One region of the Nisaea sp. genome, then DNA from elsewhere that is predicted to be linked to it. Evidence: predicted binding sites of a transcription regulator. Region 1 holds the regulator's gene; each other region holds the start of a gene.

Evidence for each region. Region 1 encodes PhoB, which activates phosphate uptake and scavenging genes when phosphate is short. Its sites were predicted from a motif close to TNTCATAAAACTGTCA; they were not measured.
Region 2: the regulator PhoB is predicted to act here: its motif matches at 1,731-1,746, upstream of VOI22_RS16165 (RNA degradosome polyphosphate kinase).
Region 3: the regulator PhoB is predicted to act here: its motif matches at 3,287-3,302, upstream of VOI22_RS01920 (DUF2794 domain-containing protein).

What each region holds. Positions count from the first base shown of each region.
Region 1 is NZ_JAXMNY010000004.1:443,309-449,333, reverse strand. It holds gene pstA (phosphate ABC transporter permease PstA) at 1-261, shown strand, start outside; gene pstB (phosphate ABC transporter ATP-binding protein PstB) at 290-1,081, shown strand; gene phoU (phosphate signaling complex protein PhoU) at 1,105-1,821, shown strand; gene phoB (phosphate regulon transcriptional regulator PhoB) at 1,857-2,555, shown strand; gene VOI22_RS18485 (AmpG family muropeptide MFS transporter) at 2,562-3,899, opposite strand; gene VOI22_RS18480 (adenosine kinase) at 3,892-4,884, opposite strand; gene VOI22_RS18475 (EI24 domain-containing protein) at 5,119-5,787, shown strand; gene VOI22_RS18470 (polymer-forming cytoskeletal protein) at 5,856-6,025, shown strand, end outside.
Region 2 is NZ_JAXMNY010000003.1:560,570-566,594, reverse strand. It holds gene VOI22_RS16165 (RNA degradosome polyphosphate kinase) at 1-1,608, opposite strand, end outside; gene VOI22_RS16160 (SDR family oxidoreductase) at 1,785-2,567, opposite strand; gene VOI22_RS16155 (HdaA/DnaA family protein) at 2,612-3,328, opposite strand; gene VOI22_RS16150 (AI-2E family transporter) at 3,359-4,438, opposite strand; gene VOI22_RS16145 (DUF2066 domain-containing protein) at 4,487-5,755, opposite strand; gene purM (phosphoribosylformylglycinamidine cyclo-ligase) at 5,899-6,025, shown strand, end outside.
Region 3 is NZ_JAXMNY010000001.1:410,463-416,487, forward strand. It holds gene VOI22_RS01900 (hypothetical protein) at 1-554, opposite strand, end outside; gene VOI22_RS01905 (hypothetical protein) at 565-927, opposite strand; gene VOI22_RS01910 (hypothetical protein) at 1,156-1,437, opposite strand; gene VOI22_RS01915 (CoA transferase) at 1,536-2,921, opposite strand; gene VOI22_RS01920 (DUF2794 domain-containing protein) at 2,926-3,264, opposite strand; gene VOI22_RS01925 (tetratricopeptide repeat protein) at 3,525-4,169, shown strand; gene VOI22_RS01930 (PQQ-binding-like beta-propeller repeat protein) at 4,183-5,526, shown strand; gene der (ribosome biogenesis GTPase Der) at 5,617-6,025, shown strand, end outside.

The DNA of each region.
Region 1 (6,025 bases):
ACCATCATCGGCATGGCCCAGGCACTCGGCGAGACCGCACCGTTGCTGATGATCGGCATGATCGCCTTCATCGTCGACGTCCCCGGCGGCTTCACCGATCCGGCGACCGTGCTGCCGGTGCAGATCTATCTCTGGGCGGACAGCCCCGAGCGCGCCTTTGTAGAGCGAACCTCAGCCGCCATCATGGTGCTGCTTGCGTTCCTCATTTTCATGAACATTGTAGCCGTCATGCTTCGCAAGAAGTTCGAACGGCGCTGGTAGAGGTAATTCCATGAGCAAAAACAAGAATATGGCCAAGTCCGATGCCTCCCCGACACCAAGCGCCAAGCCGAAGATGAAGGGCGACAAGGTCAAGGTCTTCTACGGTGAGAAGCAGGCCCTGATGGATGTCGACCTAGACATCCAACCGAACGAGGTCACGGCTCTGATCGGACCCTCCGGCTGCGGCAAGTCCACTTTCCTGCGCTGCCTGAACCGGATGAACGACGTCATCGACATCTGCCGCGTGGAAGGCAAAATCACCCTCGACGATGAGAATATCTACGACTCCTCGCTCGATCCGGTGCAGCTCCGTGCCCGCGTCGGCATGGTGTTCCAGAAGCCGAATCCGTTCCCGAAGTCGATCTACGACAATGTCGCCTATGGCCCGCGCATTCACGGCACGGCCCAGAGCAAGGCCGACATCGATGAGATCGTCGAGACGAGCCTGACCAAGGCCGGTCTCTTCGGGGAAGTCAAAGACCGCCTGCTGGAGCCAGGCACCGGCCTTTCCGGCGGCCAGCAGCAGCGCCTCTGCATCGCCCGCGCCATCGCGGTCAATCCGGAAGTGATCCTGATGGACGAGCCCTGCTCGGCCCTCGATCCGATCGCTACGGCGAAGATCGAGGAGCTGATCGACGAGCTGCGCGAGAACTACACGATCGTTATCGTCACCCACTCCATGCAGCAGGCTGCACGGGTTTCCCAGCGCACCGCCTTCTTCCATCTGGGCGAGCTGGTCGAGGTCGGCGATACCGAGCAGATCTTCACCAACCCGAACGACTCCCGCACGCAGGGCTATATTACCGGCCGGTTCGGCTAAGAAAGATCACGGAAAGTATCTCAATGGGTTCGAACAACGACCACATAGTCAGCTCTTTCGACGAAGAACTTGGAGCCCTCAAAGCCAAGATCGCCCAGATGGGCGGCCTTGTCGAAAGTCAGTGCGAAGCAGCTGTCCGTGCCGTGCATCGGCGGGATCAGGCGCTCGCCCAACGGGTGCGCGAAGCCGATGCTCCGATCGACCTTCTGGAAACAGAGGTCGAGGCCATGAGCCTCCGGCTGCTCGCGCTGCGCCAGCCGCTCGGGGGAGACCTTCGCACGGTCGTGGCCAGCCTGAAGATCGTCAGCGACCTTGAGCGCATCGGCGATTACGCCGCGAATATCGGCAAGCGCGCCATTGTGCTCAGTAGCCTGCCAGAGATCCCGCCTGCCAATGGCATTGTGCGCATCGGCAGCCTGGTCCAGTCCCTGATCAAGGATGTGCTGGACGCCTACGCGGACGACAACCTTGATCTCGCTGTTGCCGCCTGGCACCGGGATGAGGATATCGACGAGCTCTACACCAGCCTGTTCCGAGAACTGCTGACCTACATGATGGAAGATCCGCGGAATATCTCCGCTTCCACCCATCTTCTGTTCATCGCGAAGAACCTGGAGCGCATGGGCGATCACGCGACCAACATCGCCGAGACCGTGCATTTCCAGATCAAAGGCACGAAAATGCAGGCCGATCGCCCCAAGGGCGAGGACGCCAGCTATGTCGTGACGATGCCCGAATGAGCGTTCATATCGAGAGTTAGTGTCCTATGAACATGATGAGTCCCAAAATCCTGATCGTGGAGGACGAAGCCCCTATCGTCACTCTGCTGCGCTACAACCTTGAGCGGGAAGGGTTCGAAGTCCTCGAAGCCGGCGATGGTGAAGAAGCCATACTGCTGGCCATGGAGAAAACCCCCGATCTGATCCTGCTGGACTGGATGTTGCCGCTTCTCTCCGGTGTCGAGGTCTGCCGCAGACTGCGCCGGACGCCCGAGACCAAAGGCATACCGGTGATCATGCTGACAGCGCGCGGCGATGAGGGTGACCGGATCCGTGGCCTCAACGCAGGCGCGGACGATTATATCACCAAGCCTTTCAGCCCGAGCGAGCTGATCGCCCGCATCCGCGCCGTGCTGCGCCGGACACGGCCGGCGAGCGATGCCGAGACCCTGGAGTTTGAAGATCTCGAAATGGATCTGGCATCCCACAAGGTGCGCCGGAACAACCGGGAGATCCATCTCGGCCCGACCGAATTCCGGCTGCTGCGCTATTTCCTGGAGCATCCGGGCCGGGTGTTTTCCCGTGAGCAATTGCTGGACCGGGTCTGGGGTCCCGACATCTATGTCGAGCCACGTACCGTCGACGTGCATATCCGCCGTCTGCGCAAGGCCATCAATATCGAGGCCGAGTCCGACCTGATCCGTACGGTCCGCTCTGCCGGATACGCTCTCGACCGGTCAACCACACCGGCCTGACCAAGCTCAACCCGCCTGTTTTCCGCCGGACACGGGTTCCGGCGGAAACATCCGCATCAGCACCAGCAGCAGGATCAAACCGGGCACGGCAATCGCCGTCGAGGCGAGGAAGAACCCGATCCAACCGATATGGTCCGTCACCCATCCGCCGCCGGAGCTGAGGATGGTGCGCCCGAAAGCCATGAAGGACGAGAGCAGGGCGAACTGGGTTGCCGTAAAGGCGATGTTCGTCAGGCTGGAGAGATAGGCGACGAAGGCGGCCGTTCCCATGCCGCCGGTAAAGTTCTCAACCCCGATCGTCACCGTCAGAATCCAGAGATCGTGCCCCGCCACCGCCTGCCCGATGAAAACCAGATTTGACAAAGCCTGCAACACGCCGCAGACCAGCAGCGCCTTCAGAAGCCCCATATGCTTCACCAGCGCGCCCCCCGCGAACAATCCCGCCAGCAGAGCGATCAGCCCGAAAACCTTGGTGACCTGGGCGATCTCGGTCTTTGTGAAGCCGAGATCGATATAGAACGGGTTGGTCAGCGTGCCGAGGAAAGCATCCCCGAGCTTGTAAAACAGGATGAAGGCAAGGATCAGCAATGCGCCGCGCCGAAGCAGAAATTCCGAGAAGGGCGCCACGACGGCCCGCTTCGTCCAATTGAGAATTGCATCGGGAGCTGACTTTGCTTCGCGCCTCTCGGCTGCTTCGTCTTCCGCGCCGGACTTTGGCTCCGGGCTCGCGAGGACAGTGATCAAGCCAACCAGCATGAGGCCGGCCATCGCCAGATAAGCGATGAACCACCCGACAGCGTCGGCCAGGAACAGCGCGCCGGCACCAGCGGCGAGGACGCCGATCCGGTATCCGAATGTATAAGCGGCCGCTCCCGCCCCCTGTTCTTCCTCAGGGAGCGTCTCGATCCGATAGGCGTCGACAACAATGTCCTGGCTGGCGGAAAAAAAGGTCACCGCAACTGCCATCGTCGCCATCAGTGCGGGACTGGCCAGCGGGTCAGTGCCGCCAAGCAGAATGATCGACAGCATCAGGCAGAGCTGAGTGAAGATCAGCCAGCCACGGCGGCGGCCGAACAGGTGGCCGAGGATCGGCACCTTCAGACTGTCCATCACCGGCGCCCAGATGAATTTCAGCGTGTAGGGCGTCCCGACCAGAGCGAACAGGCCGATGGTGGTCAGATCCACACCGGACTCACGCATCCATGCGCTGAGCGTGGAGAAGGACAGAAGCAGCGGCAATCCGCTGGAAAACCCGAGAAGCAGAACCACCAGCACGCGGCGCTTCAGATAAAGCGCCGCCGTCTCCACCAGCCAATCCCAGGCGCCGGACAAGGTCTCAGCCAAGCCGCGCGGCCAGAAGGTCTTTCAGATTGGCTTCCGGCCGGGCGCCGTAGTGCGAGATGATCTCGGCCGCGGCAACACCGCCTGCCCGTCCCCAGTCAGCCGGCTCCATACCCTGGCAATAGGCATGCAGGAAACCTGCGGCGAAAAGATCGCCCGCGCCGGTCGTGTCCACCACTGTGGCCACCGGCTCGGCATCAATCACATGGACTTCCGATTTGTGCAGAACGACAGAGCCTTTCGGCCCGCGCGTGATCGCAGCCGTCTCGCAGTTTTGACGGACCTTCTGCAATGCTTCATCGAAATCCGTCGTCTGATAGAGAGACTTCAGCTCTTCCTCGTTAGCGAACAGAATATCGACATGGTGATCGACCAGCTCGAGAAAGGCATCACGGTGGCGGTCGACACAGAACGGATCGGAGAGGGTGAGCGAAACCTTGCCCCCGGTCTCGTGCGCGGTCCGGGCCGCCTTCACGAAGGCCTTCTTGGCTTCCGGCGGATCGAACAGATAGCCTTCCAGATACACCACGCGGCTGTCCGCGATCAGGTCCGGATCGACATCCTCCGGGCCGAGCTGCACGCAAGCGCCAAGGAAGGTGTTCATGCTGCGCTGGGCATCCGGTGTCACCATGATGAGGGATCGGGCGGTTGGCGGCCCGTCCAGGGTCGGCGCTGTGTCGAAGCGCACGCCGACAGCGGTGATGTCATGCCGGAAGACCTTGCCGAGCGTATCGTCCTGTACCTTGCCGATATAACCAGCCTTGCCGCCAAGGGACGCAAGACCTGCGGCCGTGTTGCCGGCAGACCCACCCGACATTTCCATGCCGGGACCCATCTTGCTGTAAAGCAACTCGGCGCGCTCGGCGTCGATCAGGTTCATCGCCCCCTTTTCGATGCCGTTCTCGGAGAGAAATACATCGGTGGCTTGGGCGAAAACGTCGACGATCGCGTTGCCGATACAGGTGACATCGATGGGTTTGGCTGCCATGCGGACCAGGCTCCCGAAAACAGGGCGAAAAAAGGTTGGCGGACCGGATGTCCGCTCAATGCGGCGACAAGGTACTGGAGCAGGGACAGCAAGGAAAGTCTGCTATCACCGAATGGCGCCACGGCTCTTGCGCGGACAGGGATCCTATGCTTTTTCGGTCGAAATGCATTGGACCGCACCGCTTCCGGCCCCAAGTGATCCGGTGACAACGCCAGAAAGAAGAAGAGATCGACTATGTTTTCAGCCTTGTCCGCCACCATCGGTCAGCTGACGGATCCCCGGCTCCGCAATCCGATCATCATCAGTGTCGTCGGATCGATCACGGCAATCCTGTTGCTCGGAGCGACGGTCTGGTACGTCCTTGACTGGTTTTCGTTCTTCGGCGGCTGGCTGGATGACGCGGCGGCCTGGGTCGCCAGCCTGATCGTGGTGATCCTGGGCGTTCTCTTTTTCCCTGGTGCCGCGAACATAATCTCCGGGCTGTTTCTGGATTCAGTCTGTAAGGCAGTGGAAGCGCGGCATTATCCGGCACTCGGCCCCGCGCGCCCGCAGCCTTTCATCGAAACCGTTCTGGAAAGTCTGAAGTTTCTCGGTATTACTATACTTGTTAACGTTCTGCTTCTGCCGATCTATCTGCTGGTCCCCGGTCTTAACCTGATCGTTTTCTACGGCGCGAATGGTTATCTTCTGGGGCGGGAATTCTTCGAAATGGTTGCCATGAGGCGGCTGACTCCGGCAGAAGCCAAGGAACTGCGGAAGCGTAAGGCAGGGTCGGTTTTCGTCAGTGGCGTGCTGATCGCCGCAGTCATGACCATCCCCGTTGTGAACTTCGCGGGGCCGGTCATTGCGACGGCTTTTATGCTTCATCGTTTCGAGCGCTTGCGGAGCGACATGAAGAAATGATAATAAGTCCTTGAGTATTAAGGTCGATGGCCATGGTCTCTTCTGCAATTATATGAGTTGACGATCTGATGTTTCGGCGTAAAAAATCCGGCACGGACACCACCGAGCGCACAAGCCCGTCGTTCGGCACCGGCGCGACAGACGAACAGCAGACCTCCGGATCCCAGGACCGGAAATCTCCCTCGGAGACGCGCTTGGATGCGGCGGCGCCTGTCTCCGATGCGGTCACAACCAGAAA
Region 2 (6,025 bases), on a different contig from region 1:
TGCCGGCTTGCCCTGCCGGGCAAATTCGATCTCGGTATCAACAAGCTCGTGCACCTTCTGGCGCATGGTCAGCGGCGAGAGCGACAGCTTGTCCATCTGCTGCGGCGTGGCATAGCCGGTCATGTAGTTGAACATGCGCGCGGCATCCCGACAGAGCACCGGGTCGCAGGTGAAGAAGGAAAGGTCCGTATAGATCTTCGCCGTGATCGGATGATAGTTGCCGGTCCCAAAATGCACGTAGTTCCTGAGGCCGTTGCCCTCGCGCCGGACCACCAGAGAGATCTTCGCGTGGGTCTTCAGATCCACAAAACCGTAGACGACCTGGACGCCGGCGCGTTCCAGGTCACGGGCAAGACGGATATTCGCCTCCTCATCGAAGCGGGCTTTCAACTCGACCATGGCCGTGACCGACTTGCCGGCTTCCGCCGCTTCGATCAGGGCATTGACGATCGGGCTGCCTTTGGACGTTCGGTAAAGCGTCTGCTTGATCGAGACCACCGCCGGGTCCGCCGCCGCCTGACGCAGGAACTGGACGACGACGTCGAAGCTCTCATAGGGGTGGTGGACAACAATGTCCTTGGCGCGGATCGCCGCCAGGCAATCGCCGCCGAAATCACGGATACGCTCCGGGAAACGCGGATTGAACGGTTTCCAAAGCAGGTCCGGGCGCTCGCTGACAATCAGCTGCGACAGATCCGCAAGGCCAACCATCTCGTCCAGGGTGAAGAGATCCTCTTTCGCCACCTTCATCTCATCGACAACAAAGTTCCGGAGATCTTCCGGCATGTCCTTGTTCATCGAGAGGCGAATAACGTTACCGCGCCGCCGACGCTTCAGGGCCGACTCGAACGACAGGACGAGATCTTCGGCTTCTTCATCCACTTCCATTTCACTGTCGCGCAGGACCCGAAAGATACCGTGTCCGGCAACGGTGAAATTCGGGAACAGCTGGTCGACATGCTCGATGATCACCTGCTCGATAGCGATGAAACGGATATCCTTGCCCGGCAGGCGGACAAAACGGCCCACCTGCGCCGGAAGCGGGAGCAAGGCTTCCATATCGATGGCGTTGGAGGCATCCGTGAGCTGCATGGCGAGGCAGACGCCGCCGTTCGGAAGGAACGGGAACGGATGCGCCGGATCGATTGCGAGCGGGGTCAGCAGGGGGAATACCTGATCGATGAAATGGCCCTCGAGCCACTTCCGTTCTGCGGTAGTGAGGTCAGCTGCGGTGATCAGATGAAACCCGGCCGTGCGCAGCTCGCCAAGCAGCATGGCAAGATACTGCTGCTGTACGGCGATCAGTTCAGCGGCCTTTTCCGAGATAGCGACAAGCTGGTTCGTCGGAGAGAGACCATCCGCGCTCGGCGTGGTCACGCCGGCATTCACCATGCCTTTCAGACCGGCCACCCGGACCGTGTAGAACTCGTCGAGGTTCGACGCTGAAATGGATACGAACCGAAGTCGTTCCAGCAACGGGTGCGCGGGATTGTTCGCTTCTTCGAGAACGCGGGCATTGAAGCCGAGCCAGGACAGTTCCCTGTTGAAAAACCGCTCGGGCGATGTCGCGTCAATACGCGTCGTGCTTTCCGCCTGACTCTCGCTCACGGGGTCGTCTCCTCGTCATGACTATCGTGTGGACCTCGCAGCGCCAACAGCGCTTCTCGCTGTCATAACACAGGTCGGCCCGGGATATGGAATATCCCGGGCCGGACCGTAAGCCTGTCATGTTTCAGTTCGATGACGGTATTCGCCATATATGGCGAATACCGCCACCCAGCCTCTTACATGGTGCTGCGGAAGGCTCCCCCATCCATCAGCACGTTCTGGCCGTTGATATAGCCGGCATGCGCGCTGCACAGAAAAGCGCAGGTCTGGCCGAACTCATCCGGATAGCCGAACCGGCCGGCAGTATGCTGTGCGGCTTGCTCCGCATAGAAGGTCTCGAAATCGACGCCGGCCTTTTCCGCCTGCAGCTTCATGTTGCCACGCAGCCGGTCGGTGTCGAACGGGCCGGGCAGCAGACCGTTGATGGTGACGCCGTCCTTGGCGACTTCACGGGCGATACCGGCACAAAAACCGGTCAAACCGGTACGGGCACCGTTCGAAAGCCCAAGAATCGCGATGGGCGACTTCACGGCACCGGAGGTAATGTTCACGATACGGCCGAACTTGCGCTCGATCATGCCGTCGATGGTCGCCTTGATCAGCTCAATGGCAGTCAGCATGTTGGCGTCTACAGCCTTGATCCAGTCGTCACGCGTCCAGTCCCGGAAGTTGCCTGGCGGCGGGCCACCCGCATTGTTTACCAGGATGTCGAGCTTGCTGTCGAACGGTGCCAGCGCCTTCGCACGGCCTTCCTCGGTTGTGATATCGCATGCAATGGCGTGCACGGTCGCACCGGTCGCCGACCGGATTTCCTCGGCCGTTGCCTCGATCGCTTCCGGCGTCCGCGAGCAGATCGTCAGATCCGCACCGTTCTGAGCGAGTGCCATCGCCGACGCCTTGCCGAGACCTTTGCTCGACGCGCAGACGAGCGCTTTCTTTCCTTTAATTCCCAGATCCATGGATAGTGCTCCGTTTGTTTGTTTTTTCGTTGTCAGTCCCGGTGCTATCCCGCAGCCCGCGCGTCCAGCGCGCGACGAGCGAGTGGCAGCGTGATCCGGCGCCCCTCGGCAAGCGACATGGCATCGATGTATTCGACCAGCGCCCGCGCTTCCGAAAACGATCGTTCCATGCGTCCGACCAGAAAGGCCAGAACCTCTTCAGCAACGAACAATTGCCGGTCGCGAAAGAGTTTGTCCATGATTCCCGAAATCAACGCGTCATCGGGATCGCTGATCGCCACTGCAGGAAGTGCGGCGAAGCGCGATTTCGCATCCGCCGGATGCAGCGCCATGCGCGAGACCGGCGTTCTGGACAACACCAGCAGAGCGCCCCGACGCTCGACAATCATGTTGTAGAGATGAAAGGCGGGAACGCCCGGCAGGCTCTCATCGACATTGTCCAGTACCACATAGCCCGCGTCGCCGAGCAACGTCGGAAGCCGCTCCGCATCCAGATCCGCGGGACGGAGCATGATGGCGCCCGCCTTCCGTGCCCAGACTTCCGCCAGATGGCTTTTCCCCGAGGCTTCGGGGCCGTGCACGTTCAATCCCCAGGTCGCATCGGGCCAGGACGGCCAGGAATCGATCCAGGCCGTTGCCGCCTCATTGCAGACAGAGACAAGATATTCTCCCCGGTCAAATGCCGGACGATGCTCCAACAACAATGGCAACTGACCGCCCTCGCTGCCGATCCGGCGCGATCCGGTGTTCCGTTCACTCATAATGTGCCCGCCGATCCTGTCTCAATGTCTTTAAGCGTCAGTCTCATCGTCCGATGGCGGTATGCCATGAAGATGGAGCGGGCTGGCGAGATAACGCGCCAGGGCAAAGCGGGTGAGCACCCCGATCACGGCCGCTACCGGTACAGCGATCAGAATGCCAAGAAAACCGAACAGCGCGCCGCCTGCCAGCAAGGCGAAGATCACCCAAACCGGATGCAAACCCACTGCCTCGCCGACAAGGTTGGGCGTCAGGAAGTTCCCTTCGATAGCCTGTCCCGCGACGAAGATGGCGGCGACGATTGCGATCGGCGTCACGGTATCGAACTGCATGGCGGCAAGTCCGATGCTCAGCAGGCCGCCAAAGATCGAACCAACAAAAGGCACGAAGGAAATCAGGCCGGAAAACAGGCCGATGATCACACCGAAATCGAGGCCTGCGAACGTCAGGCCGACGGCATAAAATCCGCCGAGAATCAGACAGACCGATCCCTGCCCGCGTACGAAGGAAGCAAGTGTTTCGTCGATGATCCCAGCCTGCTCCCTGATCGTCTTCGCCTGTGCACGCGGCAGCCAGCCATCCACCGCAGCCACGATACGATCCCAGTCCCGCAGCAGATAGAAGGCGACTATCGGCGTGATAACCAGAAGCGACAGAAGATTGGCCAGCGCCGCACCACCGCTTAGAACCTGCCCGGCAACGGAAATCAGCCACTCGCCAGCCTTCGCCGCGATAGCGGAGAGATTGAGCTCATCCGCCCCACCATTGCCAAGCCAGGTTCTGGCCATGCCAACTACCGGATCGGCAAACGCGAGCAATCTTTCAAGATAACCGGGGAGCGTTTTAGCAAGTAGAACGGCCTGAGCCTGAACCAACGGCACGAGTAGAAGCATGATTCCGAGCCCGGCACAGAAGAAGCCGAGCAATACGACCGTGGTGCCCGCGGTCCGGGACATTCGGAGCCGCTCGCAGCGGTCCACAAGGGGATCGAGAAAATACGCGATCGCCATCCCGGCGACGAATGGCACCAGCACCCCCTTCAGCACGTAAAGAGCGATGACAAGAGCGATCAGAAGCGCGCCCCAGAATGTCAGGCGTTCACGCTGTGTCATGACACTCCCCGTTTCCGGCACGATCTCGAAATGAAATTACTGAGGGCATCACTGCACCAGCGGCGGCAGGACGAGCGGCGCAACGCTGGCGGGCGGCGTGACCGGCTCCGCGTCCTGCACCGGCGCGACGAGCGGTGCTGAAAGATATCTCTCCGGTAGCTCGGTTCCCTCTTTGTAGAGCAACCAGCCGTTTTGTGTTTCCGTCAGGAGGAAATCCTTCTGCTTCAAAGCCAGCGCGAGCTGGTTCGCGTCACCATTGATCCAGACATCGATCAGCGCTTCATTACGTGAAATTCGCAATAATTCGCGCCGCGATACCGACGAGATCTGATCCAGTCCCTTGCGGACTTCGAGCCAATTGTCGAAAGAGGCAATCGGCACGATGACGGTGACACTTGTCTCGAATCCCGGACTGATCAGATTTTCCGACTTCCAGGCTTCCTGGATCTCCGACGTCGATGTTCGTGCCGCGACCGACAGCAGATCCGCCTCAGGGTTGCCCGGATCGGGCGTGACGGTCCGTACCAGGGATCGGCCGTCCGCAATGCCGCCAACATAAGTCAGGTTGAGCTCAATGGCCTGCCCCGCCGATTCGATGGAGATCGGTCGGGCGTTTACGACAACCGCCTGCTCCGCGCCGTAGCGCGCGGCTATTGTCATAATCGCTTCGCGATCCGCCAGAACGGCTTGAACCGCGGTGATATCGCGAATATCCGCAAGATCCCCATACGGCACCGCGATCGGCACCAGACCGCTCGCATTGGCCCGGTCCAGCCATGCCGCAAGCCATGGGCTTTCCTCATCCCAGAGCAGCGGCTTGCTGCCGTTATTGTAGACCGGGAGGATCAGCACGGGTTGGGAGGCTACCTCGGCATAGGCGACACCAAGAGACGTGAAATATTGCCGCACTGCCACCGGATTGAAGCGGAAGTTCAGCGACCCGAGATAACGGACATCGGAGGTCCGTTCCCGTGCGACTTCATATCCGACCGTCAAACCGACAAGCAAATCGTCGGACAGTGGCGGCAGGCCCGCGGCCTGCGCCTTCGGCACCAGGCGATCGATCAGACGGCGCCACGCCTCGCGGCGGCCTTCCCCGATAGCCTGGGCCTGAGCCTGGGCTGCAGTAGCGGCCTGCGCATCCACCGAAACGCCGCGCACCTCGAAAACTCGACTCGCATCCGATTGTGCCCGGGCGTTGCTCCCCGAGAAAGTGACGGCCAACAGCATGATTACAAACAGCATAAGACGGCAGGCAGCCGGCATTTCGGCTGTCCGTTCCGTATCCCGCGCGCGGTTTCCAGCCCCAATACCCATCAGCACGTTCTTCCCTGAACTATGTTGCCGTCCGCCAAATACGCTTGCGGTCCCGGCCCCTGCGTCTTACACCCTGATCCGGGCAGAACAATGGCACCGCGGACACTGCCCGCCCCTTATACCGGAAGGCTGAGGAGGAGACCATATCAGCTCCCGATAGACCCAACCGCCCCCTTACCTACAAGGAAGCGGGCGTTGACATTGATGCGGCGGACCAACTGATCGAATTCATCAAGCCTCTGACCAAGTCAACGGTCAGGCCTGGCGCCG
Region 3 (6,025 bases), on a different contig from region 1:
TCGAACCGGCTCTTCGCCTTGTCGCGGGCCTGTTCCTTGTTCTCGCTGCCATAGACCAGGCCGGCGATCACGAAGGCGAGGGAGAGGCCAAGGGCGGACATGGTGGCGCCGAAGCCCCAGAGTGGGCCGTATTCTCGGCCGATGAAGACAATGCCGTACCAGAAAGAGAAGAAGGACGCGACGGCAGCCATCAGCAGGAAGCCGATGCGCACGCACAGTCCGCCGATGCGGTTGGCCGACATCAGCTCGCGGAAGGCGGCACTGGTTTCGGCATCACGGATTGCCTTGGTGATGTCCTTGCGGGCGCGCTTGGTCCAGTCGCCGACACGCATTCCGGTTTTTCCGTCGGTTCGCCCGGGATTGAGGATCACTTCTTTCAGATCGTCGACGATCTCTTTTGCTCGCTCTTCGGCAGGGCGCCGCTTAAGGCTGGGAAATGCCGAGTCGTTGTCGCGGTCCTTTTTGTCGTCAGAAGAGGCATCGCGTGTCAGATCGAACACGGAGGGTGTACGGTCGTCGGCCATCAGGCTGGCGGCTCCTCTGAAGCTGTTCATCGCATAAACCTCACGCGCATCCCTGCGCGACCATTTCATGCAAGTAGCGGTTCAGGGTCGTCGTTGCAACAGGCTCGGCAGGATCGAACAGCAGGGTTAGGGCTGCCGTTTCAGGATCGTAGCGCCGGACGGAGATCTTGGCGTTGAACAGCGCGCCGGGCCCGGCGGTCGGTACCAGCACGCGGAGTTCCGCCCGGTCGTCCGGCTTCAGGTTGCCGTAATAGCCGACGATCTTGATGCCATGTGTATTCCAGTCATCGATCGTATAGGGGGTCGATCCGACCACGGCGGTCATCGGGGCAGTTGCACGCGGCGCGCGGCGGCGCTCACCGGCCAGGGACTGGTCGACGGGCTCGGAAATGGACTGCGACATGGGCGGCCTCGTTTCTGTCATTCGCTGTTTTCTTGGCGGTCCCGGCCCTTCTGTTCCGGCCCGCAGTGGATGACGGACTTCTAAGCAACCTGCGTGCCATTTTTCTGGCCGCCGCGCGAATTCCTTAAAATAGTTTGAGTCTTGTTGTTTTTTGTCAGATTTGGCGCGCGGCGGTTCCCGGTCCGGCAAGTTCTGCCGGACTGAAGCTGCCGGATGGCGGCGGTGTGCCTAGCTGTGCCGGGCGATGACCTGATCCCTGGAGGGCCAGGCCGGCCGGGTTGCGATATCTTTCGAGGCGCAGGCACTGCAGCGCATCCGGGTGCCGATCTCGGGCACGGGATAATCCGGGCCGAGCTGCGAGATCAGCATGGCTGTCGCAGCTTCGGCATTGTGCCCACAGCGGTTGCACCAGCAGAACACGCCAATCCCGGCCCGCGCGAGATCTGCGAGAGTAGCCGGTCGGCTGCGCTGCTCGTCCCGTTGCAGGGCCTTGTCTTTGAAGCGTCCCATCTGTCGTGTCCATGCTGGAAACCAGAAAAGAACATAACAAGAACATTCCGGGCGAACAAGCGTATGACAGGATCTTCGGGACTACGTTCCGGTGACGACTAGAGGTGTGACCAGACAGGCTTGGCCGTGCCGATGGGGCCGGCCGGGATATCCCAGGAGACCGGCACGCCAGCGATCGTCACCGCAGAGGCGAGGCGGCGGGCGGGACCCCAATGGGTCTCCTCGATATCCGGGGCGAGGTCGGCTTTGGTTTCCGGGGCGAATTCCGGCTCGTCCGCGCTTTTCTTCTGGCTTTCAAGCAGCACGGCGGTGCGGGCAAGGGACGTGCGGAAGTGGCTGCCGTCACCGCTTCTGATACGTTCAGCAAGGCCGCTGACGGCTGCTGCCGCGACGATGAAGCCGGTTGCGTAATCCAGTGCCTGGACTGGAAGCGGTGTCGGCTTGTCCTTGCCGTAATGACGCATGCCGGTCTCGGCGATGCCACTGCTCATCTGCACGATGCTGTCGAAGCCGCGCCGTCCAGCCCACGGCCCCGTCCAGCCATAGGCGCAAAGCGCGACATCGACCAGCCCGGGATTGAGAGACCGGCGTACTGACGCGCCGAGGCCGAGACCTTCGAGTGCGTCCCCGCGATAGCCATGCACCATGACATCTGCTTCCGCGATCAGTTCCTGCAGGCGCTGTCTGTCCGCTTCCTTGCGCAGGTCGAGAACGGCGGACCGTTTGCCGAGGGTCATTTCCTCCGCCAGCGCCTCAACCCAGAGATCGGTCGGCGGGTCGATCCGGAGAACGTCGGCCCCGTATCCGGCAAGAAAACGGGTGGCGGTCGGTCCGGCCAGCACCCGCGTCAGGTCGAGCACCCGGATACCGCCCAGCGGGCGGGCGTGGTTTATCGCCCAATTTGCGGGGGAGGGCCCGGAGAAAGCCTCGTGATAGAGCAATGGCTCGGAGGCGACTGCCTTGCCCTGCGGATGGGCGGCCCAGGCGGCGCTGGAGCGCAACTCGCCGGCGCAGCCGCCTGCTGCGACAACAGCGTCTTCAAGTTCCGCTGCATTCCATTCTGCTACGGCCTTCGCGACGTCGGCCCGTTCGGTCTTGCTGCTGTCTGGCACCGAAAGGACGGAAAGGGCCGCCTTGCGATGGTGCGGCGCATTGGTGTGGAGACGGATCCAGCCATCCTTCGTTGCGTAATCTCCAGCCACGGCATCCCATTGTGCGGGCAAATCCCAACCGTCTGGCCGCAGCGAGCTTTTGTACCAGAAAGAGGCGAGTCGGCGGTCCACATCGACAGCAGGGGCTGTGTCATGCCGTGCGGCGATCAGATCGGCAATAGCCTGCCCGGCGGCAGCGAAGGAGGCGGCCGCCAGGTCTGTCACGGCATACGCGGACGGCAAGGCGCCGACCCCGGTAACGGTTGGCGCCGAATGATCGGACAGCCGGGCGGCTTTCCGGATGTCGGAGAGAAAGGCATCGAATGGGGGCATGATTTCAACCGGTGACGAGGCGGGGCAGTTTTTCAAATTTAGAGATAACGTCTACCAAAGATGGTGAAGACGCGATCTTTTTGTAACCCGATACCAGCTCAAAGGTCGGCTGACGCTGGCCTTTCCGTTGATTCTTGGAGATTGAGAACAGCGGCAGCTCGTGGCTGTGCCGGAAAATCGAGAAGGCGGCGCCATCGTCGGAATGGTCGATTGCATAGTCGCGCCATTCGCCGGAGATAACCCGGCTTGAGTAAAGAGCGAGGAGCTGGCCGAGTTCTTTTTTTGTGAAGAAGAGACCGCGTTGCGGCGACCGGCTTTTCTTGAGCCGAATCAAATCCGCCATGAGCTGATCACCGTTGGATTTGTTGCCGTTTCATGAAAGACAGTTTTCCCGAAAAATCGCCCGGCGTAAAGGCCACGATACAGGAAAGCAGGGAGACCGTTAGAGCGGTTTGATTTCGGCGGGCGCGCCATGTAGGTTGCGCTCTTCCGCCTGATGCCGGAGGCGCTGAGTGCTGTCCGGAACCAAGGCGGTGAGACTTGTCCGCCGGTCCATTCGTTCGAGCGAGCGAGCGGAGGCGGCGCATCGCAACGGAGATACGCGTGGCAGACATTTTTCGCGAGATTGACGAAGAACTCCAGCAGGAGAAGGCGGCCAAGCTTTGGAAGCGGTATGGCCCCTATGTCATCGCGCTTGCGGTCCTGGTTATAGCGGCAGTTGCCGGATACCGTTTCTGGCAGTCCTACGAGGCAGATCAGCGGGCGGCACAGTCCGCTCGTTATGAAGCTGCTGCGAGAGCTGTCGGCGAAGATCCCGCAGCGGCGGCGGCCGGGTTCGGCGCGCTCGCCGGCGACAGCAATGCCGGTTACGCGGCTCTTGCGACCCTGCGTCAGGCTGCAGCCTCGATCGAGGCTGGCGATACCGAAGGCGGGGTGCTGATTTACAAGAAACTGATGGATGATCAGGGTGCGCCCGCGCTGCTCCGCGATCTGGCCCGTCTGCTTTCCATCTCGCATCGAATCGATAGCGGTGATCCGGCGGTACTCTCCCGGGAAGTTTCCGCGCTCGCCAATACCACTGGTCCCTGGCGCTCGCTGGCTCGCGAGACCGAAGCGATGATTGCGCTGAAGGCTGGTGACAAGGCGAAGGCCCTTGAAATTCTGCAGACGCTCAACGCCGATGCGGCGATACCACGGCAGCAGCGGGCCCGGATAACGGAACTGATCAGCGCCATCGGCGCCGAGTGAGCGGGAGCGTTCCATGAGTGGCATGCGTTCCTGGCGGGCCCTTGGCCTGGCATTCTTTGCGGCAACTCTCCTGCAGGGCTGTAGCGCTGACTCCCTGTTCTTCGGGGAGGAAGAGGATGGTCCGCCGCTGGAAGGCGAACGGCTGCCGATCCTCGCGCTTGAGAAGAGTTTGACCGCAGACCCGAATCTTGCCGGATTGAAGATCGTTCTGCCGCGACCGTTCGAGAACAAGGACTGGCCGCAGCCGGGCGGCAATGCAGTGCATGCCATGCAGCATCTGGCGGCTGGAGATGTCCTGAAACGCGCCTGGTCGACCAGTGTCGGCAGTGGCTCGGGCGATGACACCCAGCTAATCGCGAGCCCGATCGTCGTCGATGGTCTGATTTACACGATGGATAGTGAAGGAGAAATCTCCGCGCTCTCCGTGGCGAATGGCGACCGGGTTTGGTCCGCTGAAACGCGCCCTGACGACGAGGATGAAACCATCTTCCCGGGTGCGATCTCTGCCGGTGACGGCAAGCTGGTCGCGGCGACCGGATATGGCGAGGTGATCGCTTTCGATCTGAAGGATGGATCGGAAGTTTGGCGCACACGGCTGCCCGGACCGGTTCGCGCTGCGCCGACCGTGGTTGACGGCCGGATCTTGGTCAGCATTCTCGGAAACCAGTCCTTCTCGCTCGATCTCAGGGACGGAAACCGGATCTGGTCACATACCGGAATCTCAGAAGAGTCCGCGCTGCTCGGTATTGCCAGTCCGGCAGTGAGCGGCGGCTCGGCTATCATTCCCTATTCATCCGGCGAGATTTTCGTTCTCCGGGTCGAGAACGGCCGCCTGATCTGGAATGACAATCTAAGTTCGGCCAGGAGCCGCAACGCGGTTTCCCGGCTTTCGGACATTCGCGGTAATCCGGTTGTGGATGACGGCCTCGTTATCGCCATCAGCCAGGCCGGGCGCCTGTTGGCGACGGACTTGAAGTCCGGCCGCAGGGTCTGGGAAGCGCGCGTCGGCGGCAATCAGACGCCGTGGGTTGCCGGTGACTATATCTTCGTGGTGTCGGATCTCGGTGAGGTGCTGGCCATGACCAAGCGTCGCGGCCAGATCCGTTGGATCCAGCAATTGCCGGTATTCGAGAATCCCGAAGACAAGGAAGGCATCATCACCTATGCCGGGCCGGTGCTTGTCAGCGACCGTCTGCTGGTGGGAGCTTCGACCGGGGATGTCTATGCGATTTCGCCCTATACGGGGGATATTCTGGGTAAAATTGACATCGGGTCGCCGGTTTTCCTGCCGCCTATCGTCGCGGGAGGAACTGTGTTCTTCCTGACCGATAACGGCGATCTTGAGGCTTACCGCTAGAACCTTTGCCTGGTGGGGCGGGGTTCCCGCATGGCGGCTATGCCGCAACAATGCTTGATCTGAGGCGTGTCTGCGGACTACGGAACAGCCATGAGTTTTACAGTCGCCATCATCGGTCGGCCTAATGTCGGCAAATCGACCATCTTCAACCGGCTCATCGGCAAGCGTCTCGCTATTGTCGACGATCAGCCGGGGGTTACCCGCGACCGTCGCGAGGGTGAGGGGCGGGTCGGTGACCTGACCTTCCGCCTATTCGATACGGCAGGCCTGGAAGACGCCGACAACGAAAGCCTCGAGGGCCGCATGCGGCAACAGACGGAGGCGGCTGTTGCCGAAGCGGATGCAGTTCTGTTCGTGATCGACGCCCGTGCCGGTGTTACTCCGCTGGACGATCACTTCGCCCGCTGGCTCCGCCGCGAGAAGCAGAAGGTCATCCTGGTCGCCAATAAATGCGAGGGCAAGGCGGGCAAGCCGGGCCTTTACGAGTCCTTCGGGCTCG